Regions from separate parts of the Streptomyces griseoviridis genome, predicted to be linked through region 2. Evidence: riboswitches for the same ligand, from Rfam matches in the RefSeq annotation. Region 2 holds a riboswitch; the other holds the start of a gene.
What was found. A riboswitch is a leader RNA that binds a small molecule or an ion and turns the genes downstream of it on or off. The one in region 2 is predicted to bind glycine.

Region 1: another riboswitch for glycine. It lies ahead of gcvP (aminomethyl-transferring glycine dehydrogenase); the one in region 2 lies ahead of gcvT (glycine cleavage system aminomethyltransferase GcvT).

The regions. Positions count from the first base shown of each region.
Region 1 is NZ_CP029078.1:1,609,560-1,624,462, reverse strand. Features, by position in the region: gene DDJ31_RS06260 (MerR family transcriptional regulator) at 1-255, shown strand, start outside; gene DDJ31_RS06255 (DNA polymerase IV) at 303-1,811, shown strand; gene DDJ31_RS06250 (PRC-barrel domain-containing protein) at 1,733-2,104, opposite strand; glycine riboswitch at 2,218-2,313, shown strand; gene gcvP (aminomethyl-transferring glycine dehydrogenase) at 2,491-5,376, shown strand; gene DDJ31_RS06240 (ABC transporter ATP-binding protein) at 5,428-6,519, opposite strand; gene modB (molybdate ABC transporter permease subunit) at 6,559-7,416, opposite strand; gene modA (molybdate ABC transporter substrate-binding protein) at 7,413-8,237, opposite strand; gene DDJ31_RS06225 (TOBE domain-containing protein) at 8,427-8,822, opposite strand; gene DDJ31_RS06220 (APC family permease) at 8,858-10,807, opposite strand; gene DDJ31_RS06215 (APC family permease) at 11,163-12,995, shown strand; gene DDJ31_RS06210 (extracellular solute-binding protein) at 13,330-14,625, shown strand; gene DDJ31_RS06205 (carbohydrate ABC transporter permease) at 14,632-14,903, shown strand, end outside.
Region 2 is NZ_CP029078.1:6,120,798-6,135,700, reverse strand. Features, by position in the region: gene DDJ31_RS26655 (trimeric intracellular cation channel family protein) at 1-12, opposite strand, end outside; gene DDJ31_RS26650 (M1 family metallopeptidase) at 109-1,500, opposite strand; gene DDJ31_RS26645 (ABC transporter ATP-binding protein) at 1,597-2,919, opposite strand; gene DDJ31_RS26640 (ABC transporter ATP-binding protein) at 2,943-4,040, opposite strand; gene DDJ31_RS26635 (ABC transporter permease) at 4,037-5,035, opposite strand; gene DDJ31_RS26630 (ABC transporter substrate-binding protein) at 5,146-6,939, opposite strand; gene DDJ31_RS26625 (ABC transporter permease) at 7,010-8,017, opposite strand; gene DDJ31_RS26620 (enhanced serine sensitivity protein SseB C-terminal domain-containing protein) at 8,309-9,109, opposite strand; gene DDJ31_RS26615 (enhanced serine sensitivity protein SseB) at 9,203-9,994, opposite strand; gene DDJ31_RS26610 (AAA family ATPase) at 10,035-10,739, opposite strand; glycine riboswitch at 10,913-11,025, shown strand; glycine riboswitch at 11,026-11,133, shown strand; gene gcvT (glycine cleavage system aminomethyltransferase GcvT) at 11,203-12,321, shown strand; gene gcvH (glycine cleavage system protein GcvH) at 12,500-12,877, shown strand; gene glyA (serine hydroxymethyltransferase) at 12,892-14,154, shown strand; gene DDJ31_RS26590 (L-serine ammonia-lyase) at 14,346-14,903, shown strand, end outside.

The DNA.
Region 1 (14,903 bases), 4.5 Mb from region 2:
CGCGGCTTCAGCGACCTGGAGCGCATGACGCTCATGAGCGACGGCGCCACCGTCTACGAGTGCACGTCGCCCGACGAGGTGCACGAGCTGCTCCAAGGCGGGCAGGGGATCTTCGGGATCGCCGTCGGCGTGGTGTGGCGGGACGTCGAGAACGCCCTCTCGCAGCTGCACGGCGAGCGGATCGACACCGGCGAGACACTGGTCGGGCCGAACCCGGCCGACGAGCTGGCGCGGCGGCGCAACAAGGCCGTCTGAGCCGTCGCGGCGGGGCGTTGTCAGTGGTGTAGGGCAGCATCGGAGTCGTGAGAAAAGCGCCCACGATCCTGCATCTCGACATGGATGCCTTCTACGCCTCGGCGGAGCAGGCGTCCAAGCCGAGTCTGCGCGGGAAGGCCGTGGTGGTGGGCGGGCTCGGGCCGCGCGGGGTGGTGGCCACCGCCTCCTACGAGGCACGGGTCTTCGGGGTCAGATCGGCGATGCCGATGGCGCAGGCGCGGCGGCTCGCGCCGAACGCCGCCTACCTGGTGCCGCGCTTCGCCCTGTACAAGTCGGTCAGCGAGCAGGTGATGGGGCTCCTGCACGCTCTGTCGCCCCTTGTGGAGCCGCTCAGCCTGGACGAGGCGTTCGTGGACCTGGAGGCCGCGGGAGCCGCCTGGGACCGCGATTCCGCGCGTCGGGTGGGGGAGCGGCTGCGGACCGAGATACGGGCCGTCACCGGGCTCACCGGGTCCGTGGGGCTCGCCGCGTCCAAGATGCTCGCGAAGATCGCCTCGGAGGAGGCCAAGCCCGACGGTCTGGTGATGGTCGAGCCGGGCACCGAGCGGGCCCTGCTCGGTCCGATGCCGGTGCGGACGCTGCCGGGCGTCGGGCCCGCCACCGGGGACCATCTGCGGCGGGCCGGCATCACCACCGTCGACGAGCTGGCCGAGGCCGGTGAGGACGAGCTGGTGCGGCTGCTGGGCAAGGCGCACGGGCACGGTCTGTACGCGATGGCGCTGGCGCTCGACGACCGGCCCGTGGTCGCCGAGCGGGAGGCGAAGTCGGTGTCGGTCGAGGACACCTACGACGTGGACATCCATGACCGGGTCCGGGTGGGCACCGAGGTGCGGCGCCTCGCCGACCGATGTGTGGGGCGGCTGCGCGCGGCCGGTGTCTCGGGGCGGACCATCGTGCTCAAGGTGCGCCGCTACGACTTCTCCACGCTGACCCGCTCGGAGACACTGCGCGGGCCCACCGACGACCCCGGTGTGGTGCGGGAGGCCGCGGCCCGGCTGCTGGAGGCGGTGGACACCACGGGCGGGGTGCGGCTGCTGGGGGTCGGGGTCACCGGGCTCGCCGACTACACGCAGGAGGACCTGTTCGCGCAGGCCGCGGGGGAGCGGGCGGAGCTGGAGGCGGAGGAGGTGGCCGAGACGCCCCTGGCGCGGGAGGAGCCGGCGCAGGAGCGGCGCTGGCCCTCCGGGCACGATGTGCGGCACGCGGTGTTCGGGCACGGATGGGTGCAGGGGAGCGGGCTCGGGCGGGTCACGGTGCGGTTCGAGACGCCGGACTCGGAGCCGGGGCGGGTGCGGACGTTCCGTACGGACGATCCTGAGCTGGAGCCGGCCGAGCCGCTGCCGCTGGTGCGGGTGGTGCCGTCGTCGGATCCGCCGGCGCCGTCAGGGCCGTCAGGGCCGCCGGGCCCGCTGACGGCGTCCGCGCACCGGGGTCGCGGCGCGGTCGACGGGGAGGCTCAGGTCTCCTCCGAGCCGGCGATCTTCCCGAAGTCGCGGTCGGGGAAGGAGGGCGGGGCCGCGCCGTCGAGTCCGTAGTGGTGGTAGAGCTGGAGTTCCTGTTCGGGGGAGAGGTGGCGTCCGACGCCGAAGTCGGGGGCGTCCTTGATCAGGGACCGGTCGAAGGGGATGTGCAGGGTGCCCTCGACCAGTCTGCTGGGCTCCAGGGGCACGAAGGCGTCCCGGGAGAACAGGCCGGTCCTTATGGCCGCCCACTCCGGCACGCCGGTCGCGTCGTCGAGGTAGATCTCGTCGATGGTGCCGATCTTGGTGCCGTTGCGGTCGAACGCCTTGCGGCCGATCAGGTTGCGCGGATCGATGTCGGTCTGCACGGGCCCTCCTCGTGGTCGCAACTCATCCGTAAGCACTACAAAAGAGTACATTCCGCATGGCGGCCACTCGAAAGCCGGTCGTTGAAGGTCGCTGGTAGGCTGACAGCGGCTGCTGACCCCGTGCGGGAGAGTCCTCCAGACACCATCGGAGGCGCCGAAGGAGCAAATCCTCCCCGGAATCTCTCAGGCCCACGTACCGCACGGACGAGGTCACTCTGGAAAGCAGAGCGGGTGCCCGACGGCCTCCGCTCTCACCGACGGTGAAAGCCGGCAGCCCACGGGCCCGCCGGTGAAGCTCTCAGGTCGTGATGACAGAGGGGGAGGCCGTCGGGGTATCCGCGCCGTGGTGCCCCTCGAAGGTCGCGTCAGACCAGGAGGCCTCCGCAATGATCGCCCACCGCACCCCGCTCGCCGAGCTCGAACAGGGCATCCCCTTCGAACAGCGTCACATAGGGCCCGACCACGAGGCGCGGGCCAAGATGCTCGCGCAGGTCGGCTACGGCTCGCTGGACGAGCTGACGGCCGCCGCGGTGCCCGACGTGATCAAGAACGCCGACGCCCTCGAACTGCCGGGCGCCCGCACCGAGGCCGAGGTCCTCGCCGAGCTGCGGTCGCTCGCCGACCGCAACCAGGTGCTCGGCTCCATGATCGGGCTCGGCTACTACGGCACCTTCACCCCGCCGGTCATCCTGCGCAACGTCATGGAGAACCCGGCCTGGTACACGGCGTACACGCCCTACCAGCCGGAGATCTCGCAGGGCCGCCTCGAGGCGCTCCTCAACTTCCAGACCATGGTCGCGGACCTCACCGGGCTGCCCACCTCCGGCGCCTCGCTGCTCGACGAGGGCACGGCCGCCGCCGAGGCGCTGGCCCTCTCCCGGCGCATGGGCAGGAACAAGAAGGGCCTCTTCCTGGTCGACGCGGACACCCTGCCGCAGACCATCGCCGTGATCAGGACCCGGGCCGAGCCGACCGGCGTGGAGGTCGTCGTCGCCGACCTCGGCGAGGGCATCCCGGCCGACCTCGCGGACCGGGAGATCAACGGCGTCCTCGTCCAGTACCCGGGCGCCTCCGGAGCCGTCCGCGACCTCGAGCCGCTGATCGAGCAGGCGCACGGCCTCGGCGCCCTCGTCACCGTCGCCGCCGACCTGCTCGCGCTGACGCTGCTGAAGTCCCCCGGCGAACTGGGCGCGGACATCGCCGTCGGCACCACCCAGCGGTTCGGCGTGCCGATGGGCTTCGGCGGGCCGCACGCCGGCTACATGGCCGTCCACGAGAAGTTCGCCCGCAGCCTGCCGGGGCGGCTCGTGGGGGTCTCCGTGGACGCCGACGGGCACCGGGCGTACCGGCTCGCCCTGCAGACCCGCGAGCAGCACATCCGGCGTGAGAAGGCCACCAGCAACATCTGCACCGCGCAGGTCCTGCTCGCCGTCATGGCCGGCATGTACGCCGTCTACCACGGGCCCGACGGGCTCCGGGGCATCGCCCGCCGCACCCACCGGTACGCGGCGGTCCTCGCGGCCGGGCTGCGCGACGGCGGCGTCGAGGTCGTGCACGGCGCGTTCTTCGACACGCTGACCGTGCGGGTGCCGGGGAAGGCCGCCGAAGCTGTGGCCGCCGCGCGGCAGAACGGCGTGAACCTCCGGCTCGTCGACGCCGACCACGTCTCCATCGCCTGCGACGAGACCACCACGCGGGCCCGTCTCGGCGCCGTGTGGGCCGCGTTCGGGGTCCAGGGCGACGTCGAGGCGCTGGACGCCGTCGCCGAGGACGCCGTGCCGGGCGGACTGCTGCGCGGCGACGACATCCTCACCCACCCCGTCTTCCACCAGTACCGCTCCGAGACGGCGATGCTGCGCTACCTGCGCCGGCTCGCCGACCGGGACTACGCGCTGGACCGCGGCATGATCCCGCTGGGCTCCTGCACCATGAAGCTCAACGCGACCACCGAGATGGAGCCGGTCACCTGGCCCGAGTTCGGGCAGCTGCACCCCTTCGCGCCCGCCGAGCAGGCGCAGGGCTACCTCACCCTCATCCGGGAGCTCGAGGAGCGGCTCGCCGAGGTCACCGGGTACGACAAGGTCTCCCTCCAGCCGAACGCCGGCTCCCAGGGCGAGCTGGCCGGACTGCTGGCCGTGCGCGGCTACCACCGGGCCAACGGCGACGAGCAGCGCACCGTCTGCCTGATCCCGTCCTCCGCGCACGGCACCAACGCCGCCAGCGCGGTGATGGCCGGCATGAAGGTCGTAGTCGTGAAGACCGCCGAGGACGGCGAGATCGACGTCGAGGACCTGCGCGCGAAGATCCAACGGCACCGCGACGAGCTGTCCGTGCTGATGATCACCTACCCGTCGACGCACGGGGTGTTCGAGGAGCACGTCGCCGACATCTGCGCCCAGGTGCACGAGGCGGGCGGCCAGGTGTACGTCGACGGCGCCAACCTCAACGCGCTGGTCGGCCTCGCCAAGCCCGGTCACTTCGGCGGTGACGTCTCGCACCTCAACCTGCACAAGACGTTCTGCATCCCGCACGGCGGCGGCGGTCCCGGCGTCGGCCCGGTCGGTGTCCGCGCGCACCTCGCGCCGTACCTGCCCAACCACCCGTTGCAGCCCGCCGCGGGGCCCGAGACCGGTGTGGGCCCGATCTCGGCGGCGCCCTGGGGCTCCGCGGGCATCCTGCCGATCTCCTGGTCGTACGTGCGGCTCATGGGCGGCGAGGGGCTCAAGCGCGCCACCCAGGTCGCCGTGCTCTCCGCGAACTACATCGCCAAGCGCCTCGAACCGCACTACCCCGTGCTCTACACCGGCCCCGGCGGGCTGGTCGCGCACGAGTGCATCATCGATCTGCGTCCGCTGACCAAGGCGACCGGCGTGAGCGTCGACGACGTCGCCAAGCGGCTGATCGACTACGGCTTCCACGCGCCGACGATGTCGTTCCCGGTGGCGGGCACGCTGATGATCGAGCCGACCGAGTCCGAGGACCTCACCGAGCTGGACCGTTTCTGCGACACGATGATCGCGATCCGCGCGGAGATCGAGAAGGTCGGCGCGGGCGACTGGCCCGCCGAGGACAACCCGCTGCGCAACGCCCCGCACACCGCGGCCGCGCTCGGCGGCGACTGGGACCACGCCTACACGCGCGAGGAGGCCGTCTTCCCGGCCGGGGTGTCGGCCGCCGACAAGTACTGGCCGCCGGTGCGCCGGATCGACCAGGCCTTCGGTGACCGGAACCTGGTCTGCTCGTGCCCGCCGCTGGACGCGTACGAGGACTGAGGAACGGGAAGGCAGGGGCCCGGCCGGCTCGGCGGGGCCCCTGCCGTCGCGCTACGCCGGGTAGGCGTGGGTCTGGGACGCCTTGACCGCGGCCCAGACCGTGGCGCCCGGACGCAGGTCGAGTTCGGCCGCGGCGACCGTCGTCAGGTCGGCGGCCAGCGGGAGTTCGCCCGTCAGGTCCGCGCGGATCAGATCGCCGTGGGTCTCCAGGCCCGCCACCTCGCAGCGCCACAGGTTGCGGGCGCTCACCCCGACGGGACGCTCCCGGAGCAGGGTCACCGCGCTCGGCGGGAACGCCACGAAGACGTCTCCCGGAAGCAGTTCGGTGACGGTGACGGTCGGGCCGGTGGCGAGCCGCACGGTGTGGCCCTCGGCGCGGCCCCGGTAGAGGTTCAGGCCGACCAGCTGGGCGATGTAGTCGGTGCGCGGGTGGCGGGCGATGTCGGAGGGTGCGCCCTCCTGGACGACGGCGCCGTCCTCGATGACCACCAGCCGGTCGGCGAGCACCATGGCGTCCAGCGGGTCATGGGTGACCAGGACCGCGACGGCCTCGAACTCGGCCAGATGGCGCCGGAGTTGGGCGCGGACGTCGAGGCGGGTGCGGGCGTCGAGGGCGGCCAGCGGCTCGTCGAGCAGCAGCAGCCTCGGACGGGTCGCCAACGCCCGTGCCAGGGCGACGCGTTGGGCCTGGCCCCCGGAGAGCCTGCGCGGCTTGGCGCCGCCGTGCTCGGCGAGGCCCATCCGTTCGAGCCACCCGGCGGCCCGTGCGCGGGCCTCGGACCTGGAGGCGCCCTGGCAGCGCGGGCCGAAGGCGACGTTGTCGAGGGCGCTCAGATGCGGGAACAGCAGATAGTCCTGGAAGACCACGCCGACCGGCCGGGATTCGGGCGGGGTGCGGGTCAACACCGTTCCGTCCAGGCGCAGATGGCCGTCGGAGAGCGGGACGAGTCCGGCGAGGGCGCGCAGCGCGGTGGTCTTGCCCGCGCCGTTCGGGCCGAGCAGGGCGACCACGTCGCCGGGCGCGGCGGTCAGGGTGACGTCGAGGCGGAAGCCGTCGCGCTCGACCACGAGTCGGGCGTCGAGCCCGGCGTCGGTCCCCGGTGCGGGGAGCGGGCCCCGGGTGGTGGCGTCGCTGTCGGTCATGGGGTGATCGTCCACTGTGGGTGTCGTCCCGTCGGGTCGTCAGGAGGCTGTCATCCAGCGGTCCCGCAGTCCCGCGAGGACCGCGATCGACACGGCCAGCAGCACCAGGCTGAGCGCGATGGCCGCCTCCGGGTTGCTCTGCATGGCCAGGTAGACGGAGAGCGGCATGGTCTGGGTGCGGCCGGGGAAATTGCCGGCGAAGGTGATCGTCGCCCCGAACTCGCCCAGCGCCCGCGCCCAGGCCAGCACGGCGCCGGCCGCGACGCCCGGTGCGATCAGCGGCAGGGTGACCCGGCGGAACGCGGTGAAGCGCGACGCGCCGAGGGTGGTGGCCGCCTCCTCGAAGCGGGGGTCGGCGGCGCGCAGGGTGCCCTCCACGCTGATGACCAGGAACGGCATCGCCACGAACGCCTCGGCGACGACGACGCCCGCCGTGGTGAACGGCAGGGTGACGCCGAACCAGGAGTCGAGCCACTGGCCGATGACGCCGTTGCGGCCGAGCGCCAGCAGCAGGGCCACACCGCCGACGACCGGCGGCAGCACCAGCGGCAGCGTCACCAGGGCGCGCACCAGGCCGCGTCCGGGGAAGTCGGTGCGGGCCAGCAGCCAGGCGAGCGGCACTCCCAGCACCAGGCTCACCAGGGTCGCCGAGGTGGCGCACAGCAGCGAGAGGCGCAGCGCCTGCCACACCTCGGTGCTGGTCAGCTGGTCGGGCAGGGTGCTCCAGGGGGCGCGGACCACCAGCGCGAGCAGCGGCAGCAGCAGGAAGGCGAGGCCGAGCAGCGCGGGCAGCAGCAGGGGGAGCGGGACGCCCCGGCGTATGCCGGTCCTGACGCGCCCGCGCCGCGGCGCGCCCGGACGGGCGGTCGCGGCGGCGGGCCTGCCGGTCGGGGTCACGGCTTGAGGAACCCGGCCGAGGTCAGCACCTTCTGGCCGTCGGCGGACTGGACCAGGGCGATGAACGCCTTGGCGGCTGCCGCGTTCGGCGCGTTCTTGAGGAGGGTGATCGGGTAGTCGTTGATGGCGGTGGCGGACTCGGGGAACTCCACGCCCTCGACCTTGTCGCCCGCGGCCTGCACGTCGGTCTTGTAGACGACGGCCGCGTCGGCCTCCTTGAGGACCACCTTGTTGAGCGCGGCCTTCACGTCCTGCTCGTAGGAGACCGGGGTCAGCTTGAGCTTGCTGGCGTCCAGGGCCTTCTGGGCGGCGGCGCCGCAGGGCACCGTCTTGTCGCACAGCACGACCTTCAGGCCCGGCGCGGTGAGGTCCTTCAGGGAGGTCACCTTGTCGGGGTTGCCCGGCAGGGTGGCGATCTCCAGCTGGTTGCGGACGAAGGTGGCGGGGGCGCCGGCCGCGTCGCCCTTGTCGGTCACGATCGCCATCGTCTTGGGGCTGGCGGCGGCGAAGACGTCGGCGGGGGCGCCGCCGGTGATGTTCGCGGCGAGCGTGTCGCTGCCCCCGAAGCTGAAGGTGACCTTGGTGCCCGGGTGTTCCTTCTCGAACTGCTTGCCCAGCGTCTCGAAGCTGCCCTGGAGGGAGGCGGCCGCGAACACGGTGACCGTGCCGGAGAGCTTCGGGGAGGCGGACGCCGACGGGTCGGACCCGGCGGCGTCCGAGTCGGAGTCGGAGGAGGAGCAGGCGCTCAGGGCGAGCAGCGCCGCGGCTCCTGCGCCGGCCACCTGAAGCGTGCGGCGGGTCCGGCGCGCGGAACGGGTCATCACGGGTCCACTCCCTCTGTTCCTGTATGGGTCTGTCGGGTCGGGGGAGAGGTCCTTCGGACCGCCCCCGTCCGCCGATCATACTGACGCACCTGCCAGGCAGAAGTCTCCTGTCACATCGCATGAGCTGGCGTAATGCGTCAGAGGGGTGGCATGTGCGTTCGTACGGGAGCGGTGTCGGGGTGCTGGTCAGACGCGGTCGATGTGGACGTTGGTCGACTTCACCCGGGCCGTCGCCTCCATGCCGACCTCCAGGCCGAGTTCCTCCACCGCCTCGCGGGTGAGCAGGGAGACCAGCCGGTGCGGTCCGGCCTGGATCTCCACCTGGGCGGCGACGTCGCCGAGTTTGATGGCGGTGACGATGCCGGGGAAGGCGTTGCGCACCGAGGTGTACGGCGTCTCCTCCTCGGCGCCGCCCGCCTTGGCGAGTTCGACCGAGAACGCGGCGAGGTCGTGGCCCTCGATCAGCCGGCGTCCGCTCTCGTCGCGGTGGGTGGTCACCCGGCCCGCGTCGGCCCAGCGGCGCGCGGTGTCGGGACTCACGCCGAGCAGCCGCGCTGCCTGGCCGATGGTGTAGGACTGCATGCCGATCACGATAGAGCCGCGGCCGGCCGGCCGGGTCAGCCGGTGTGCACGCGCGGGCGCAGCGCCCGGTCGGGTTCCGCCTCGCGCAGCACCTCGCGGGTGACCGGGGCGACCTCGCCCTGGCCGAAGAGGAAGAAGCGCAGGAAGTTGGCGAACGGGTTGCCCTCGGTCCACTCGAAGTAGATGTGCGGGGTGCGGCCGGTCGCGTCGCGCACGTGCAGCAGGAAGGCGGCCAGCGCGTTGGAGATCGACGACGACTCCAGGGTGAGCACCCGGTAGCGGTCGTGCAGGACCTCGCCGCGCACGGCGAGCACCGACTCGAACTCGGACGGGTCGACGACGGTCACCTCCACGAACACGAAGTCCTCGCCGGGGATGTCGTGGTCGTTGCGGATCTGCTCCAGCTTCTCCCGGTACTCGGCCTTGTCCCGCTGGTCGGGCTCGTTGGCGATGAACCGGATCTTCCGGCTGGCCATGTCCCGGATGAAACGTTCCGCCAATGGGTCGAGCGTCACGCTCGTCACGCGCAGCTCGAAGGCGCGGGCCAGCCGGGAGAGCAGCGAGACGAGGATGATGCCCGCGATGAAGCAGGCGCCGATCTTCACGCCGTCGGGGCGCTCGATGACGTTCACGACCGTCGTGTAGAGGAAGACCGTCGCGATCACCGCGAAGCCGATGGTCCAGTCGCGCTGTCCGGCCTTGCGGGCGGCGATCGTCACCGCGATCGACGCGGAGCTGATCAGCACCAGCACGCCGGTGGCGTAGGCGCCGCCCTGGGCGTCGACGTTCGCGTCGAAGATCCAGGTGACCAGGAAGGCCACCAGGGTGAAGACGATGACCATCGGGCGCACCGCACGCGCCCAGTGCGGGGCCATGCCGTAGCGCGGCAGGTAGCGCGGCATCAGGTTGAGCAGCCCGGCCATCGCGGAGGCGCCCGCGAACCAGAGGATGGCGATCGTGGAGATGTCGTAGACCGTGCCGAAGGCGCCGCCCAGATAGCTGTGGGCCAGATACGCCAGCGCGCGTCCGTTGGCGTCGCCGCCGGGCTGGAACTCCTTCGCCGGGATCAGCAGCGTGGTGATGAAACTGGTCGTGATCAGGAACACGCTCATGATCAGGGCGGCCGTGGTGAGCAGCTTCTTGGCGTCCCTGATCCGGCCGGTGGGCCGTTCCTCGGTGTCGTCCGGGTCGCCCTTGACGTGCGGCATCACGGCCACGCCGGTCTCGAACCCGGAGAGGCCGAGGGCGAGTTTGGGGAAGACGATCAGGGCCACGCCGACCATGGCGAGGACATCGCCGTGCTCGGCGGTGAGGGCGGTGGCCCAGTCCGTGACCACGTGTTCGGCGGTCACCACGTGCCAGATGCCGACGGACACGACGACGACGTTCAGCGTGAGGTAGAGGCCCACCAGCGCGGTCGCGACGCCGACCGCCTCGAGGAACCCCTTGAGGAACACCGCCCCGAGCAGCGCCACCAGGACCAGGGTGATGATCATCTGTTGGTCGTGCAGGGCGTTGTTCAGGTGCGGGTTCTCGACCAGGTGGGTCGAGGCGTCGGCCGCCGACAGGGTGATGGTGATCAGGAAGTCGGTGGCGGCGAACCCCAGCATCGTCAGGACGAACAGCTTGCCCTTCCAGAACGACAGCAGCCGCTCCAGCATCGCGATCGACCCGGCCCCGTGCGGGCTCTCCTGGGCCACCCGCCGGTAGACCGGCAGCGCGCCCGCCAGGGTGACCAGGACCAGCACGATCGTCGCGATCGGCGACAGCAGCCCGGCCGCGAGCGCCGCGATGCCCGGCTGGTAGCCGAGGGTCGAGAAGTAGTCGACGCCCGTCAGGCACATCACCCGGTACCAGGCCTGCCCCCGGTGGGCCGGCTCGGCCGCCGCCGCGGCCCGGTCCCCCTTGCTGTTGATCTCGGACAGCCCCTGGAGCATCCAGGCGCGCAGGCGACCGCCCGCGGGCTGCTGCTCGGTGGGGCCCATCGGCGTGCTCCTGGTACGAGGCTCGGCGTGCGGGTCGGGCCAGCACGCGGACGGCGCCACCAGCGTAAGCAGAGCGTGACGCCGGGGCCCGCCGGTGCGTCCGGGCTGATGCCGGGCTTCCGTCAAGAGCCCGCAGGTCGGCGCGGCCGGGAGCGGAGAGCGGCGGACGACGGCATCCCCCGCCGGTTGGACCGGGCGGGGGAACGACGGCCTCCGGACACGGAACGTCAGGGGGTGCGACGGTGACGGAGGCGGGCGCCGGGACGGTCACCCGTGCGGGTCACCCGTAGCGCGTCCGGCTGCGGGGCGGCGGAGACTGGGGGTCATCGTCCGCACCCCTTCCGGTGAGGTCCCCTTGGTGTACGGCCTGGCACGGCGTCAGCTGCGACCCAAGGTGCCGCTGCGGCCCGGTGAGGGCGACAAGCAGCGCCTGACCAGCCTGGAGGGCCTGTCCGCGCTCTCCCTCGACGCGCTCAGCTCGGTCGCCTACGGCCCCGAGGCCATCGTCGTCGTGCTGGTCGTCGCCGGCACCGGGGCGCTCACGGCCACCCTGCCGATCACCCTCGCCATCACCTTCCTGCTGGCCGTGCTGGTGATCTCGTACGGGCAGGTCATCGCCGTCCACCCGGACGGCGGCGGCGCCTACGCCGTGGCCCGCAAGGACCTCGGCCCCAGGTTCAGCCTGCTGGCCGCCGCCTCCCTCGTCGTCGACTACGTCCTCACCGTCGCCGTCAGCCTCGCGGCCGGCGCCGACGCGCTGGCCTCCGCCTTCCCCGCCGTCGCCGGCGAGAAGCTGCTCATCTGCCTGCTGGGCCTGGCGTTGCTGACGGTGGTGAACCTGTGGGGCGTCGCGGAGAGCGCCCGGGTGCTGATGCTGCCGACGCTGGTGTTCGTCGTGGCCATCTTCGGGGTGATCGTCGTCGGCCTGTTCCGCTCCCACCCGGCGGCCGTCGTCGGCACCTACCAGCCCGTGCACGTCGAGCAGACGCTCGGGGTGCTGCTGATCCTGAAGGCGTTCTCCTCCGGGTGCTCCGCGCTGACCGGCGTCGAGGCCATCGCCAACGCCGTGCCCAGCTTCCGCACCCCGAGGATCCGCCGCGCCCAGGTCACCGAACTGATGCTGGGCGCCCTGCTGGGCGTCATGCTGATCGGCCTGGCCGTGCTGATCCGCCGCGACCATGTGGTGCCGCGCGGTGACGTGACCGTCCTCGCGCAGCTCACCGCGGGCGCCTACGGGGACGGCTGGGCGTACTACGTCACCAACCTCTCCGTCACCCTGGTCCTGCTGCTCGCGGCCAACACCAGCTTCGGCGGGCTGCCGGTGCTGATGAGCCTGCTCGCCCGCGACCACCGGCTGCCGCACCTGTTCGGGCTGCGGGCCGAGCGGCCCGTCTACCGGTACGGCGTGGTGGTGCTCGCGCTGCTGGCCGCGCTGCTGCTGCTCGCGTCCGACGCGGACACCTTCCGGCTGATCCCGCTGTTCGCCATCGGCGTCTTCACCGGCTTCACCCTCAGCCAGACCGGCCTGGTCAGGCACTGGGCGGGCGAGCGTCCGGCCGGCTGGAGACGGCGCGCGGTGATCAACGGCACCGGCGCGGTCCTCACCAGCGTGGCCGGTGTCATCCTGCTCACCACCAAGTTCCTCGAAGGCGCCTGGGTGGTGGTGATCGCGGTGCCGCTGCTGATGCTGCTGTTCGCGCGCATCCAGCGCTACTACACCGACGTCGGCGCCGAGTTGCAGCTCGGCCGGGTCCCCGATCCGCCCGACCGGCGTGCCGGGAGCCTGGTGATCGTGCCGGTCGGCGAGGTCAGCAGGCTCACCCGGCTCGCGGTCGGCGCCGCGCTGGCGCTGGGCGACGAGGTGGTCGCCGTCGCCGTGCACGGCGATCCGCGCAAGTCCCAGGCGCTGCACCAGGCGTGGGACGCGTGGAACCCGGGGGTGCGGCTCGACATCGTCGACAGCCCGCACCACTCGCTGGTCCAGCCGATCGTGGACTACGTGCAGCGGGCGGTCGACGAGAACGCCACCGAGGGCGGGCGGCAGATCGCCGTGCTCATCCCCGAGGTCGAGCCCCGGCACCGCCGCTACGAGATCCTCCAGAACCAGCGCGGGCTGCTCCTCGCCACCGTGCTGCGGGCCCGCACCGATGTCGTGGTGTGTCTGGTGCCCTTCCGGCTGAAGGTCTGAGCGGCCACCCGCCCGGACGGGGGCAGCGGACGGCGGCGCCGGCCGCCGGGGTGTCGGCGCGTCCTGCCCGCTCCCGCGGTCCGGTGGAATCGCTTCGTAAGGTTCGATGACGTGGGCGAATGTTTCGCCATCGTGTCTCTGTGAGCCTCTCCGTGTGCCTCTGCCTGGGCAGGGCGCGGGTGGTGGCCACAGATTGACCGTGCGCAAAGGGTTGCCACCGTTTGGGAGCTGTCTCTAGGGTGCGGCATCAACGCATCTTTCCGGATGATCTCCGAAACTTTCGGTCTCAAGGGGCGGTCGTGGACGCGGCCTCCCGTACCCCAAGGAGCGCATGATGGGCGACCGGGAACTGTCCCGCCGCGGCTTCCTCGCGACCTCCGCCGCGGCCGGGCTCGGCATGACGGCACTGAGCGGCTGCGGAGGGGACTCGGACGGGGACTCCTCGTCGGGCACCACCACGATCGAGTGGTGGAACATCTCCACGACCCAGCCCACCAAGAGCGTATGGGCCGCGCTCGCCAAGAAGTTCGAGGCCCAGAACCCGCACGTGAAGCTCAAGATCGTGCAGTTGGAGAACGACGCCTACAAGTCGAAGATGACGGCGCTCACCGCCTCGGGCAAGCTCCCTGACGTCTTCCACACCTGGGGCGGCGGCGTCCTGCGGCAACAGGTCGACGCCGGACTCGTCGAGAACCTCTCCGACCGCACCAAGCCGTGGTCCGAGGGCCTGTTGCCGGTCGCCAAGGAGCCCTACCTGCTCGACAAGAAGGTGTACGGCATCCCGTTCGACATCGGCATGGTCGGCTTCTGGTACAACAAGGCGCTCTTCCAGCGGGCCGGCGTCAGCGAGCCGCCCACCACCTGGGCCCAATTCCTCGAAACTGTCAGCAAGTTGAAGGCCGCGAAGATCACGCCGATCGCCCTCGCCGGCAAGGAGAAGTGGCCCGGCATGTACTACTGGGCGTACCTCGCGATGCGCACCGCCGGGATCGACGCCCTCCAGAAGGCCAGCGACACCAAGGACTTCAGCGACCCCGGCATCGTGCGGGCCGGCGCCCACCTGAAGGAACTGGTCGCACTCCAGCCGTTCCAGAAGGGGTTCCTCGGCGCCGCCTACTCCGCGCCGACCGGCCAGGCCGCCACCGTCGGCAACGGCAAGGCCGCGATGGAACTCATGGGCCAGTGGGCGCCGGTGGTCGAGGCGGACGCGGGCAAGGGCCTCGGCTCCGACCTGGGCTTCTTCCCGTTCCCCGCGGTCGAGGGCGGCAAGGGCTCGATCACCGAGGTGTTCGGCGGCGGCGGAGCGCACGCCCTGCGCCGCGGCGCCCCGCAGGCCGCCGTCGACTTCCTGAAGTTCTTCGCGTCCGAGGCCAGCGACCTCGAACTGGTCAAGAAGACCGGCGTCCTGCCCGTCGTACCGGCCGCCGAGAAGGGGCTCAGCGACCCCAACACCAAGGCCGTGCAGGCCCAGTTGAAGGCCGCCACCGGCTTCCAGCTCTACCTCGACCAGGCCTACGCGCCCGCCGTGGGACAGGAGGTCAACGACAGCGTGGCCGCCCTCATCGCCGGCTCCAAGTCCCCCGAGCAGGTGGCGCAGTCGATCACGAAGACCGCGAAGACGGAGCAGTAACCGGCGATGACCTCCACCTTCCTCCCGGACGGCCGGACGGGTCCCGACCTCGCGCCGCCGCCCCCCGCCGCCGACCAGGCGCGGGGGCGCAGGCGGCGGCGCACCCTGAACCTGCTCACCGCGGTCGGCTTCCAACTCCCCGCCCTGGTGCTCTTCATCGGCCTGGTCCTGCTCCCCATGCTGTTCGCGCTGTACGCCTCCGTCTTCCGCTGGGGCGGCTTCGGCATGCCGACGGACTACACCGGAGCCGACAACTTCACCCGCCTCTTCCAGGACCC
Region 2 (14,903 bases):
TTGCGGGAGCACCCCCGTATTCTCACCCGGGAACCGGAACGGACCGTTCGGGGGCGGGAATCCCGGCGGCCCGTCGGCCCGGCTTTCCCGACTTTCGTAGCCGAGGGGCTACAGGGCGGGCTTGCCCGCCGTGAACAGCCAGGTGTCGAAGAGGTCGTCCAGCCGCTGTCCTGAGACCTTCTCGGCCAGCCGCACGAAGTCGGCGGTGTCCGCGTTGCCGTAGCGGTGCAGCTTCGTCCAGGCGGGCAGCAGCGCGAAGAAGGCCCTGTCGCCGATGCGTTCGCGCAGCATCTGGAGGGTCATCGCGCCGCGCTGGTAGACGGCGGAGGCGAACATGGTGTCGCGCTGGGGGTCGCCGGGGAGGGTCTGCCAGAAGGCGCTGTCCGCGGGGCGGGAGCCGTAGCCGGCCAGGAACGCGTCGTGCGCGGTGCGGGTGCCCTGGTGCTCGCCCCACAGCCACTGCGCGTAGGTGGCGAAGCCCTCGTTGAGCCAGATGTCCTTCCAGTGGGCCACCGACACGGAGTCGCCGAACCACTGGTGGGCCAGTTCGTGGACGATCGTCGTCTCGCTGCGCACCGCCGAGTAGGCCGGTTTCGACTGCACTTCGAGGGAGAAGCCGGCCTCCGGCATGTCGTCGACGATCGCGCCGGTCTCCTCGAAGGGGTAGGGCCCGAACAGCGTCGACCAGTAGTCGGTGGCGGCGGCGGTCACGGCGTACACGTCGACGCTGTTGCTGTCGGCGAGGACCGGGTCGATCGCCACGTAGATCGGGGTGCCGCCGGGTGTCCGGCCGGTCCTGACGTCGAACTTCCCGATGGTGGCGGTGGCGAGGTAGCTGGCCATGGGCCGCGACTCGCGCCAGTGGGTGTACGTGGAGCCGCCCTTGTCGCGCGTGGACACCAGCCGCCCGTTGGAGACTCCGGTCAGGCCGCGGGGCGCCTTGATGCGGATGTCGTAGGTGGCCTTGTCGGAGGGGTGGTCGCTGGACGGGAACCAGGTGGAGGCCGCGTTGGGCTCGCAGGCGACGAAGACGCCGTCGGGGGTCTTCATCCAGCCGTAGTCGGAGCCGAAGACGATGGGGCCGTTCAGCGGTTCGGGTGTCCCGCCGTAGGTGACGGTGACGTCGAAGTCGCGGCCCTCGCGCAGGAAGGCGCGCGGGGTGACGCGCAGTTCGTCGCCCTGCCGGGTGAACGCGGCCCGTCTGCCGTCGACCTGGACGCCGGTGACGTCGAGCTTCTGGAGGTCGAGGTCGAAGGAGGAGAGGTTCCGGGTGGCGCGGGCGGTGAGCGTGGTGCGGCCGTCGAGGCGGTCGGTGTCCGGGTCGTAGGCGATGTCGAGGGCGTAGTGGCGGGCGTCGAAGCCGCCGTTGCCCAGCTCGGGGAAGTAGGGGTCGCCGATGCCGGGGGCGCCGGGGGCGGGGGCCGGGGCGGCCGCGATGGCGAAGAAGGAAGCCGCCGCGACCGCGACGGCTCCCCGACGTGCCGAACGGGAGAGTTCCATGAGTCGTCCCTTTCGAGCGTGACCGATCATGCGGGCACGGACGACTCTGAACTCTCCCGTTCAGACATGTACATGACTTTGCCAAGCCATCATGCGCTACTTGTCGGTCGGCTCCTGACCCGCGGCCGGCTCGGTGCCGGTCGCCGGGGTGCCGGGCGCCGGGGTGCCGGTGGACGCGGGCGCGGTCGACGCGGTGCCGGCCTCCGCGCCTGAGGCGTCCGTCGTCGTCGTCGTCCCGGCCGTCGTCGCCGTCGTCTCAGCCGTCGTCGCGCCCGAGACCTCGGCCGCGACCGCCGCCGACGTCTCCGCCGACTCCGCGAGCACCTCGTCGGCGACCAGCTCGGCCGCCTCCTTCGCCACCGTCAGCAGCACAGTGTCCTGCGGGGCCTGGTCCTCGAAGTTCTCCGGGTGGTGGCAGGCCACCCGCTGACCGGGACGCAGCTCAAGCAGCGGCGGCTCGGTCGTCTTGCAGATCTCCGTCGCCTTCCAGCACCGGGTGTGGAAGCGGCAGCCGCTGGGCGGCGAGATCGGCGAGGGCACGTCGCCGCGGAGCAGGATGCGCTCGCTCTTGGCGTCCTTGCGGCGCGGGTCGGGGATCGGCACCGCCGACATCAGCGCCTTGGTGTACGGGTGCATCGGCGCCTTGTACAGCGACTCGCGGTCGGCCAGCTCCACGATCTTGCCGAGGTACATCACCGCGATCCGGTCCGAGACGTGCCTGACCACCGAGAGGTCGTGCGCGATGATCACGTACGTCAGGCCCAGCTCCTGCTGGAGGTCGTCCAGCAGGTTGACGACCTGCGCCTGGATCGACACGTCGAGCGCGGAGACCGGCTCGTCCGCCACGACCAGCTTCGGGTTGAGCGCGAGCGCGCGGGCGATGCCGATGCGCTGGCGCTGGCCGCCGGAGAACTCGTGCGGGTAGCGGTTGTAGTGCTCGGGGTTGAGGCCGACCACCGACAGCAGCCGCTGGACCTCCTTCTTCAGACCGCCCTCGGGGGTGACGTTCTGCAGCTTGAAGGGGGCGCCCACGATGGTGCCGATGGTGTGGCGCGGGTTCAGCGACGAGTACGGGTCCTGGAAGATCATCTGCACGTCGCGGCGCAGCGGGCGCATGCCGCCCATGCCGAGGTGCGTGATGTCCTTGCCCTGGAACTCGACCGTGCCGCCGGTCGGTTCGAGCAGCCGGGTGATCAGCCGGCCCATCGTCGACTTGCCGCAGCCGGACTCGCCCACGACGCCGAGCGTCTCGCCCGCGCGGACCTCGAAGTCGATGCCGTCGACCGCGTGCACCGCCCCGACCTGCCGCTGGAGCAGGCCCTTCTTGATCGGGAAGTGCTTCTGGAGCCCGGTCACCTTCAGCAGGATCTCGGGGTCGTCGGCCGTCCTCGCGCCGTCACCCTGGGCGGGAATGGTCACTGCCGTGTCCTTGGATTTCTCGCTCACAGCTTCGGCGCAATCTCTTCGGTCCAGATACGCTCCCGCTGCTCCTGCGTCATGTGGCAGGCGGCCCAGTGCCGGGTGTCGACCTCGGTCAGCTCGGGGCGGACCGTGCGGGTGACGTTGTCCTTCGGGATGTCGGCGTAGGGGCAGCGCGGGTTGAACGCGCAGCCCGACGGAACGTTGATCAGCGAGGGCGGCGAGCCCTTCACCGGGATCAGGCGCTCCTGCTGTTCGCGGTCGAGCCGCGGCATCGAGCCGAGCAGACCCCAGGTGTAGGGGTGCCTCGGCTCGTAGAACACCTTCTCGGCGGGGCCGCGCTCGATGCACCGTCCGCCGTACATCACCAGGATGTCGTCGGCGAGTTCGGCGACGACGCCCAGGTCGTGGGTGATGACGATGACCGCGGAGCCGAACTCCTTCTGCAGGTCCCTGATCAGGTCCAGGATCTGCGCCTGGACGGTCACGTCCAGGGCGGTCGTCGGCTCGTCCGCGATCAGCAGCTCGGGGTTGTTGACCAGCGACATGGCGATCATCGCGCGCTGGCGCATGCCGCCGGAGAACTCGTGCGGGTAGTTGTCCACCCGCTTGTCGGGCTGCGGGATGCCGACCCGGTCGAGCATCTCGACCGCGCGCCGCTTGGCGGTCTTCTTGTCGACGTCGTGGTGGACCCGGTAGGCCTCCACGATCTGGTGGCCGATCGTGTAGTACGGGTGCAGCGCGGACAGCGGGTCCTGGAAGATCATGGACATCTCGCGGCCGCGCAGCTTGCGCACGTGGTCCGGGTCGGCCGACAGCAGCTCGGTGCCGTCCAGCCAGATCTCGCCGGACAGCTGGGCCTTGCGCTTGCCGTACTGGCCGGCGGTGTGCAGGCCCATGATGCCGAGCGAGGTCACCGACTTGCCGGAACCCGACTCGCCCACGATGCCGAGGGTCTTGCCCTTCTCCAGCTGGAAGCTGAGTCCGTCGACGGACTTCACGAGGCCGTCGTCGGTCGGGAAGTGCACCTTGAGGTCGCGCACCTCGAGGAAGGCCGTCGGCGCGGGCGAGGCCCCGGTGGGCTCGCCCACGGCCGCGCCGCTCTTGCTCAGGTCGCTCATGTGAGCCTCACTCGGGGGTCGATCACGGCGTACAGGATGTCGACCACGAGGTTGGCGAGCAGCACCGCGAGAGAAGTGATGAGGGTGACGCCCAGGATGATCGGCAGGTCCTGGGTCTTGATGGCGTCGAGGACCGCGCGGCCGAGGCCGGGCAGGTTGAACGTCGACTCCGTCAGGATGGCGCCGCCGATGAGGGCGCCGAGGTCCATGCCGAGCATGGTCAGGATGGGCGTCATCGTGGAGCGCATGGCGTGCTTGCCGATGACGACCTGCTCCTTGAGCCCCTTCGCGCGCGCGGTGCGGATGTAGTCCTCGCCGAGGATCTCCAGCATGGTGGCGCGGGTGATCCGGGCGTACATCGCCGCGTACAGGAACGCGAGGGTGATCCAGGGCAGGATCATGCCGCCGAGGTAGCCGCCGAAGCTCTGGTCGAGGGGCACGTATTGGGCGTCCAGCCAGTGCAGCCCGAACGCGAAGATCGCGAGGCTGAGCAGACCGGTGAAGTAGATGGGGAGGGAGACACCCGCCAGGGCGACGACCATGGCGCCGCGGTCCCAGAAGGTGCCGCGCTTGAGCGCGGAGAGCACACCCGCCGCGAGGCCGAGGACCAGCCACAGCACGGCGGCACCGAGCGCGAGACCCAGGGTCACCGGGAAGCGGTCGGTGAGCACCGGCCAGACGGCCTGCTCGCTGCGGAAGGAGTAGCCGAAGCAGGGCGCGGCACACTCGGTGACGTCGCCGCCGCCCGAGTAGGTGCGTCCGACGAAGATGCCCTTGAAGAACTCCCAGACCTGGTGGTAGATCGGGTCACTCAGTCCGAGCTTCTCCCGGACCGCCTCGACGGCGGCAGGGTCGGCCTGCTTGCCCACGAAGCTCGCGGCGATGTCGACGCCCGCCCACTTCGGGACGAGGAAGAAGATGCCGAAGACCACCATGACGATGACCACGAGCATCACTGCGGCGGCGAACAACCGCCTGATGAGGTAAGCGAGCACAGCTAACGGCCCGCTGCGGACCGCGGGCCACCGGAGGTCTTCCGGTGGCCCGCGGATCCGCCGCGCCGGCCTTCACCTGCCTTTCGTGCCGTACGGCGGGTGTGCCGGGATTACTTCGCGGACTTCAGACCGAGGTTGACGAAGTCGTACATGCCGCTGTAGCCGTTCGACGTGTACACGTTCGCCAGGTTGTCCGAGCGCCAGTTGATGAACTTCTCGAAGGTGAAGGGCAGGTAGTACGCGCCCTCCATGACCTTGTGGTTGATCTCGGTCGAGATCTTGGTCTTGCCGGCGTCGTCGAGGGTCTTGACGTAGGTGTCGAAGAGACCGTCGATCGCCTTGTCCTTGATCAGCGCGTAGTTGTTGTTACCGCTGTCGAGGATGTACTTGCTGTCCCACAGGGGCAGACCGTAGCCCTGGACGGACGGGAAGTCCGGGCCCCAGCCCATGATGATGATGCCGTAGTTCTTCTTCTTGACGTTCGACGGGGAGCCGATGATGCCGGCCGTCTGCGAACCGTCGTACTGGTCGATCTGGGCGTTGATGCCGACCTTCTTCAGCGACGCCTGGAGCGACTGCGCCGTGGCGACCTCGACCGGCTTGTTGTTGCGCACCGCGATCGTGGTGGAGAAGCCGTTCGGCTTGCCGCACGCCTTCAGGGCCTTCTTGGCCTCGTCGGCGTTACCGGTCTTGTTGGCACCGGCGATCTCGTACGGGTCGTACTTCTGGCCCTCGGCGCCCGGGACGGACGGCGGGAGCATGTTGGTGCCGATGTCGCCACCGGCGACCGGGCCGCCGCGCGCGGTCTGCAGCGAGACGTGGTCGGCGCCGTAGATGACGGCCTTGCGGCACTCGATGTTGTCGAACGGCTTCACGCTCTGCGGGAAGACGGCGTAACGGACGTAGCCGGAGACCGGGTTGTCCAGGTTGGCCTTGTGCTCCTTCAGGGCGGTGGTGCGGCCCTGCGGCGACATGCCGGTCTGGTTGATGTCCAGGTCCAGGTCACCGTTGAGCAGGCGCTGGTCGAGCTGGTTGGCGTCCGAGAAGAACTGGACGGTGATCTTGTCCGGGTAGGCCTTGCGGACCGGGTCCGACGCCTGCTTCCACTCCGGGTTGCGCACCAGGGTCAGGTTCTTGCCGGGGCTGTACGCCTCGAACTTGTACGGACCGGAGGAGAACGGGTGCAGGCTGTACTTCGACTTGGTGTCCTTGTCCTGGCGGACCGGGGAGGCCGAGACCAGGGCGAGCACCTCCTCGAAGTCCGAGTTGGCCTCGGGCAGGTGGAAGACGATCGTCTTGTCGTCGGGCGTGTCGATCGCCTTCAGACCGAGCTTGTCCTTGGACGTGTCCTTGTAGGGACCCTTGTACTCGCCCTTGGGGTCGAGGAAGTCCTTCAGGTACGTCGGGCCGCCGGACAGGACGTCCTGGGCCCAGACGCGCTCGATGCCGTACTTGACGTCCTTGGACGTGATCGGCTTGCCGTCCTCCCACGTCACACCGTCGCGCAGCGTGTACGTGTAGGTCTTGCCGTCGTCGGTGACCTTGGCGAGACCCGAGGCGAGGTCCGGGGTGATCTCCGCGCCGGGCTTGCCGGCCTCGGTCTTGTTCGTGACGAGCTGGCGCGAGTAGTAGCGCGCGAAGTTCCACATGAAGCCGTAGTAGCCGCGCGTGGTGTCCCACGAGTCGGCGTCCTGGGCGCCACCGAACTTCAGCGTGCCGCCCTTCTTGGCCTCGGAGGCCTGGGCGACCTTGTTGTTGGCGGCGTCGAAGCCGGCCGCGCCGTTCTTCGAACCGCCGTTGTCGTCATCGCCGCCGCCGCACGCCGCCGTGGTCAGCAGCGCGGCGACCGCGGCAGCGGCGGCAAACGCCTGCTTGCGCCGCCCTGGGGTGCGTTGGGTAGTCACGATCTCGGATCCTCCGGATTAGATGAGAGACCCCGTGTTGGAGCCACGGGACGCTTGGAGTGCGGCGATTTCAGCGGGACGCCTTCGGGTCGAGCGCGTCCCGCACGCCGTCGCCGAAGAGGTTGAAGGCAAGGACGGTGATGAAGATCGCCACACCCGGGACCACCATGTACATGGGGTCGGACTCGTAGTAGTCGATCGCGCTGGAGAGCATCTGTCCCCAGGAGGACGTGGGCGGCTTGACCCCCACGCCGAGGAAGCTGAGCGCGGCCTCGGTGAGGATGTTCGTCGGGATCATCATCGTCGTGTACACGACGATGGGGGCGACGAGGTTCGGCAGCAGCTCCTTGAACAGGATGTACAGGCGTCCGGCGCCCAGCGAGCGGGCGGCCTCGACGTACTCGCGCTCGCGCATCGAGATGGTCTGGCCGCGCACCACGCGCCCGATGTAGGGCCAGCCGAAGAACCCGATGACCAGGATCATCACGAAGACGCGCACGTTCGAGCCGGTGAGGCCCAGCATCGCGTTCGGCATGACGGAGACCAGGGCGATCGTGAACAGCAGCTGCGGGAAGGCCAGCAGGCCGTCCATCACGCGGCTGATGACCGAGTCGACCCAGCCGCCGAAGAATCCGGCGAGGATGCCGAGGATCGTGCCGAGGAACACCGCGACCATGGCGGACAGGAAGCCGACCAGGAGCGAGACGCGGGCGCCGTAGAGGACGCGGGCGAAGATGTCGCGGCCGTTGACCGGCTCGACGCCGAGCAGGTGGTCGCCGCTGATGCCGCCCAGGGAACCCTTCGGGGTGCCGAACAGGGGGTCGATCAGGCTCTCGTTGTAGGCGTCCGGGTCCTGGCCGACCAGGTGCGTGATCACCGGGGCCAGCAGCGCCAGCAGGATGAGCACGAGGACGACGACGCCGCCGGTGAGGGCGAGCTTGTCCCGCTTGAGCCGCTCCCAGGCGATCCGCCCCAGGGAACGCCCCTGTACGGCCGTCACCCCGGTGGTGGCGACCGCCGCTTCCTCGGCCGCGCTCGGGGCCGCTTCCGCGGTCGGCTCGTGCAATGGTGCCGTCATCTGGCAGGGACCCCTCTCAACCGGCGGTAGCCGGCCCGCACTTGCCGCTGTAGCGGCGTGATTCAGTCCGTCGTACTCACGAGGCACAAGGCCCCTGGTGCGGGAGTCTTCAACGCTTTGGCGATCTGCTGCCAGGGTTGACGGTGAATGGATGCGTAAACGTGATGCGGTTAGGGGGGTTCCGTTATCCGGACGGCGGGTAACGGGGGCCGGACAGGTCTGAATTCCTAAATACCGGACATTTGTCGATCTTCCGGCTGCATCTACGCGCGCAGAACCGCTCGCACCGTCTCAGTAACCGCCGTGCGCCGGTGGGTAGCCGTAGCCGGCCGACGGCGCGTGGCCGCCGGGAGCGGCGTGCGCCTCGCGGTCGTAGAACGGACGCGCGCTCGCCCGCATCCACATCGCCACCGGATCGTTCTCGTCGGTCATCGCGACCGTCGACACCGGCAGCCCGTCAGGGACCGCGCCGATCGACTGCTGCATCATCGCCCGCACCGAGTCGACGGCCGGCGGCGAGGTGTCGTAGACGTCGAGCCCGATGGCCAGATACGGCGCCCCGAGGGCCGGCTGCACCCAGGCGCGGCGCAACGAGCGCACGGCCGGGGTGCGGTGGGCGTTCTGCGCGAGCAGGGCGTAGAACTGCGGCACCTCGATGCCGGGTTCGGAGAGCCGCAGCGGCCCGGCGGGCTGGCGCTCGAGGCCGGTGGCGATACGGCGCAGATCGAGCCAGGGGATGCCGAGGCCGCCGCCCGGCGCGTGCGGGTTGAGCCAGAGGCCGAAGTGGTCGGGGTAGAGCGTGCGCGCCACGTCGAGCCCGTCGACCACTTCGTAGGAGCGGTTCCAGCCACTGGCGGACAGCTCCTGGGCGGAGGTCACGCAGGGCGCGTAGCCGTGCCCCTCGACCTCCATGTTCCCGTACTGGGCGTCGGGGGAGCCGGCCTGACCGTGCCACAGGAGCATCCAGATCTGGCCGGAGGAGGGCATCGCCAGGGCGCGCAGCAGGGCCTCGTAGGCGTCGTAGCGCCCTGGGGTCACCTGGCGCAGCATGTGCTCGACCTGTCCGGCCGCCGCGGTGCCGCTGGCGCTCACCTGTACCGCCCCTTCTGGAGGTTGCCCGGAGTATGGAACCAGCTTAAGCGCCCAGGGGCCCGCGGCGGTCGCCCGTGCGGGACGGCCGCGGGCTCAGAACGCCCTCTGGTAGAAGGGCCGTACGTGGTCGCGGAGCCAGCCGGCGACCGGGTCGTCGGTGACGTCGAGCAGGACCAGGTTGACCGGCCAGGGGGGCGCGGCCAGGCCCATCGCCCGGCCGAGGGCCTGGGTGGGCAGGGCGTGGATGTCGCCCTCCCAGTGGGTGAGTTCGACGCCCACGAACATCACCGGCGGGGCCGTCTCGACCTCGGCGAGGCAGCGGCGGGCGGTGCGGACCACGCCGGTCGTCGCGAACTCGGCGGCGGCCGCGTTGAGGAAGTCGACCGGGTCGTGCTGCCAGTCGGGTTCGAACAGGCGCACCCGGCCGCCGGTGGCGGGTCCGGCGGGCGAGGAGTGGCCGGCCCGGCACAGCTCGGCGACGGCGGCGGGCGGCAGCGGGACGCCGACCGTGCCGTCCGGGTTCACCGCGACCCCGACCTGCGGGGGCAGGCCGCGGGCGAACTCGACGGCCGGCGCGATGGTGAACGACATGTGCGAGCCGACGACGTGCCGGAACTGCTCCTCGGAGCTGAAGACCGGGACGTACGCCTGGCCCTCGATCTCCAGGGTGGGCAGATCGAGGGGGACGCTGTCGGGGCCGCCGCCGTTGGGCAGCGGGATCCAGAGGAAGCTGCGGGCCAGCACCTCGACGATCCGGCCGCCTGCCGTGGGAACGCCGAACGACGCGGAGAGCACCTCCTCCAGTTCGTTGCCCGGCCAGCCGCCGTGCGGCTGGGGGTGTGCCTGCTGGGGAAAGTCCGCGGGAAGTTCCGCCGGGAAGTCCATCTCTGTACCGACCGCCTGCTGAGTACCACTGGTGGGTGGCTCAGGCTAACCGGTGGGCGGGCGGTCGGGACCTGCCGGTGAAGCCGATCCCGCGCAGCACGTCCGCCGCGTCCCGGTCGAGCAGGACCGCGGAACCCACCCCGGGGGGCAGATCGCCGCGCTCGACGGCGCGGATCAGCCGGGCGGCGGCGCCCCGGTGGCGCAGGAACGCGTACCGGGAGACGCCCCGGCCGCGCTCGCGCATGCCGTCGAGGGCGGTGTCGGGGGTGACGTCGAGCAGCAGCAGGTGCAGGGTGCCGCCGCGCCGTCTGGCGGCGCGGGCCAGCCAGCCGCGCACCCAGGACTGGGTGCCGCAGTCGTGCACGACGACGCCGTCGCCGCCGCGCAGGGCCCGCGCCAGGCCCGCGTAGTGGGCGAGCCTGACCAGCGGGCGGTAGACCGCGTAGGGCAGCCGGTGGCCGAGCCGGCCGTCCCAGGTGTCGCGGGTGTCCTGCGAGTCGACGCGCGGGCCGCGCACCGCCCTGCGCATCAGCGTGGACTTGCCGCTGCCGGGCAGTCCCGTGACGACGACCAGGTCGTGGGGGCCGAAGAGCAGGGCGTGCGGGCTGCGGCCCGAGCGGTCGCGCAGATCGCGGACCACCGGTGCCCGGCGGTCCCGGCAGGCCGTGCGGGCCGGGCCCGCGGGCTGCTCGGGCAACGCGACGGCCGACGTCGTGGCGTACGCCGTGGTCCTGTTCACCGTGATCGTCCTCCCCTGGGGCCCCTACGGATTCCCCATCCCCTCAGAGTGTAAAGAGAAGGTAATGTGCGGTGTCTCGCTTTTCTGTCATCGTCGTGCCACAGCCCCGTTACAGAGGGGGCCTGCCGTGCCGCGACGCGGCGTGCGATGATGTGCCCGCCAACTGCATACCGGCCGCTTGAATCCGCGCGGGAGAGTCCCCGGCGGCGCTTCGATGGAAGCGCGTCGCCCGGGGCGCCGAAGGAGCAAGTCCCTCCCTTGAATCTCTCAGGCCCCGTACCGCGCGGGCGAGGCACATCTGAAAAGCGAGCCGCTGACCGGTGGCTCCACCCAAGGTGCAAGCCGTGATCACGACGTGTTCACGGCGAACCTCTCAGGTTCCGATGACAGATGGGGAGGAACGACCTCTCCTCCCCCCGTGCCCGGCTCCGCGCGCGGGGTCCCCATCGCCCTGGGAGACAACCGTCCGATGAGCAGTACCGAACTCCGCCATACCGCGCTGGACGCCCTGCACCGCTCGCTCGGTGCCACGATGACCGACTTCGCCGGCTGGGACATGCCGCTGCGCTACGGCTCCGAGCGCGACGAGCACCTGGCCGTGCGCGCGAAGGCCGGCCTCTTCGACCTCTCCCACATGGGCGAGATCACGGTGACCGGCCCCGACGCCGCCGCCCTGCTGAACTTCGCCCTGGTCGGGAACATCGCGTCGGTGGGCGTCGGCCGCGCCCGCTACACCATGATCTGCCGGACCGACGGCGGCATCCTCGACGACCTGATCGTCTACCGGCTCGCCGAGCACGAGTACCTGGTCGTGGCCAACGCCTCCAACGCGCAGACCGTGCTGGACGCGCTGACGGACCGGGCCGCCGGGTTCGACGCCGAGGTCCGCGACGACCGGGACGCCTACGCGCTGCTCGCCGTCCAGGGCCCGGAGTCCTCCGGCATCCTGGCCTCGCTCACCGACGCCGACCTGGACGGCCTGAAGTACTACGCGGGACTGCCCGGCACCGTCGCGGGCGTCCCCGCGCTGATCGCCCGCACCGGCTACACCGGCGAGGACGGCTTCGAGCTGTTCGTGCGCCCCGAGCACGCCGTGGAGCTGTGGCAGGCGCTGACCAAGGCGGGCGAGGGCGTCGGCCTGGTCCCCTGCGGCCTGTCCTGCCGGGACACGCTGCGCCTCGAGGCGGGCATGCCGCTGTACGGGCACGAGCTGTCGACGTCGCTCACCCCCTTCGACGCCGGGCTCGGCCGGGTGGTGAAGTTCGAGAAGGAGGGCGACTTCGTGGGCCGCGAGGCGCTGCGCGAGGCCGCCGACCGGGCCGCGTCGCGGGCACCCCGGGTGCTGGTCGGCCTGATCGCCGAGGGCCGCCGGGTCCCGCGCGCCGGGTACCAGGTCGTCGCCGGCGGCGAGGTGGTCGGCGAGGTCACCTCCGGCACCCCCTCCCCCACGCTGGGCAAGCCGATCGCGATGGCGTACGTCGACGCGGCGCACGCGACGCCGGGCACGCCGGGGGTCGGTGTGGACATCCGGGGTACCCACGAGCCGTACGAGGTCGTGGCGCTGCCGTTCTACAAGCGCCAGAAGTAACGGGACCGGCGGGAGCCGTCCGGTCCCGGCGGAGCCCGCCCCGGCCGCCGGGGCGACGGCACGCCCGCGCGGGAGCCGCCGTCCGGAAGCGCCCGCCCGCCCCCTCAGCGCTTCCTCCGTGCCGCTCCCGGCACGCCCCCTTCACCACCACATCACCGCGTACAGGAGAATTCAGGCCATGAGCAACCCCCAGAACCTGCGGTTCAGCAAGGAGCACGAGTGGCTGTCGGTCGCCGAGGACGGCGTCGCGACGGTCGGCATCACGGAGTTCGCGGCGAACGCCCTCGGCGACGTCGTCTACGCGGACCTCCCGGGCACCGGATCGGCGGTGACCGCGGGCGAGACCTGCGGCGAGCTGGAGTCGACCAAGTCGGTCAGCGAGCTGTACTCCCCCGTCTCGGGTGAGGTCACCGAGGTCAACGAGGACGTCCAGAACGACCCGTCGCTGGTCAACTCGGAGCCCTTCGAGGGTGGCTGGCTCTTCAAGGTCCGCGTCTCCGAGGAGCCGGGCGACCTGCTCTCCGCCGACGAGTACGCCGCGTTCACCGCCGGCTGAGAAGGAGCGACACGATGTCCGTTCTGAACACCTCCCTGCACGAGCTGGACCCGGACGTGGCCGCCGCCGTCGACGCCGAGCTGCACCGCCAGCAGTCCACCCTGGAGATGATCGCCTCCGAGAACTTCGCGCCGGTCGCGGTGATGGAGGCGCAGGGCTCGGTCCTCACCAACAAGTACGCCGAGGGCTACCCGGGCCGCCGCTACTACGGCGGCTGCGAGCACGTCGACGTGGTCGAGCGGATCGCGATCGACCGGGTCAAGGCGCTGTTCGGCGCCGAGCACGCCAACGTGCAGCCGCACTCGGGCGCCCAGGCCAACGCGGCGGCGATGTTCGCGCTGCTCAAGCCGGGCGACACGATCATGGGCCTGAGCCTCGCGCACGGCGGGCACCTCACCCACGGCATGAAGATCAACTTCTCCGGCAAGCTCTACGACGTCGTCGCCTACCACGTCGATGACGACGGCCTCGTCGACATGGCCGAGGTCGAGCGGCTCGCCAAGGAGTCCCGGCCGAAGCTGATCGTGGCCGGCTGGTCGGCGTACCCCCGTCAGCTCGACTTCGCCGAGTTCCGCCGGATCGCGGACGAGGTCGGCGCCTACCTGATGGTCGACATGGCGCACTTCGCCGGCCTGGTCGCGGCGGGCCTGCACCCCAGCCCCGTCCCGCACGCTCACGTCGTCACCACCACCACCCACAAGACGCTCGGCGGCCCGCGCGGTGGCGTGATCCTCTCCACCGCCGAACTCGCCAAGAAGATCAACTCGGCGGTCTTCCCCGGCCAGCAGGGCGGACCGCTGGAGCACGTGGTCGCCGCCAAGGCGGTCTCCTTCAAGATCGCGGCCTCCGAGGACTTCAAGGAGCGCCAGCGGCGCACCCTGGAGGGCGCGCGCATCCTCGCCGAGCGGCTGGTCCAGGACGACGCGAAGGCGGTCGGCGTGGACGTGCTGTCCGGCGGCACCGACGTCCACCTGGTCCTCGTCGACCTGCGGAACTCCGCGCTCGACGGGCAGCAGGCCGAGGACCGGCTCCACGAGGTCGGTATCACCGTCAACCGCAACGCCGTCCCCAACGACCCGCGTCCGCCGATGGTGACGTCGGGGCTGCGCATCGGCACGCCCGCGCTGGCCACCCGCGGCTTCACCGCCGAGGACTTCACGGAGGTCGCGGACATCATCGCGGCGGCCTTGAAGCCCGCGTACGACGCCCAGGCGCTGCGCGCCCGGGTCACCGCCCTGGCCGAGAAGCACCCGCTGTACCCGGGGCTCTCCGCGTAGGACCGCTTCCGCCGGGCACCGCGCACACTGGAAGGACACGTGCGCGGTGCCCGTACCCCAGGGCGTGTTTGACGATCCCCGTCTGACGCGCGACGCCACGCACCCGCCTGTCACCGCGCCACCGCCCGCCGGGCGACGCCGCGAACCGTCGGACCCGCCCCTGGCACCACCCCCGTATGTGAGGAGTCACCGTGGCCATCTCGGTCTTCGACCTGTTCTCGATCGGCATCGGCCCGTCCAGCTCCCACACGGTCGGCCCGATGCGGGCGGCCCGCCTGTTCGCGCTCCGGCTGCGCAACGAAGGGCTGCTGGAGCCCGTCGCCTCCGTCCGCTGCGAGCTGTACGGCTCGCTCGGCGCGACCGGGCACGGGCACGGCACGCCCAAGGCGGTCCTGCTCGGCCTGGAGGGCGCCTCGCCGCGCACCGTCGACGTCGAGAAGGCCGACCTCAGGATCGAGGAGATCAAGGCGTCGGGCGCGCTGCGCCTCCTCGACGACCACGAGATCCCGTTCTCCTTCGACGACGACCTCGTCCTGCACCGCCGCAGGACCCTGCCGTACCACGCGAACGGCATGACGATCTGGGCGTTCGACGCGCACGGCGCCGAACTCCTCTCCAAGACCTACTACTCGGTGGGCGGCGGCTTCGTCGTCGACGAGGACGCGGTCGGCGCCGACCGCATCAAGCTGGACGACACGGTCCTCAAGTACCCGTTCCGCACCGGGGACGAGCTGCTGCGGCTGACCCGG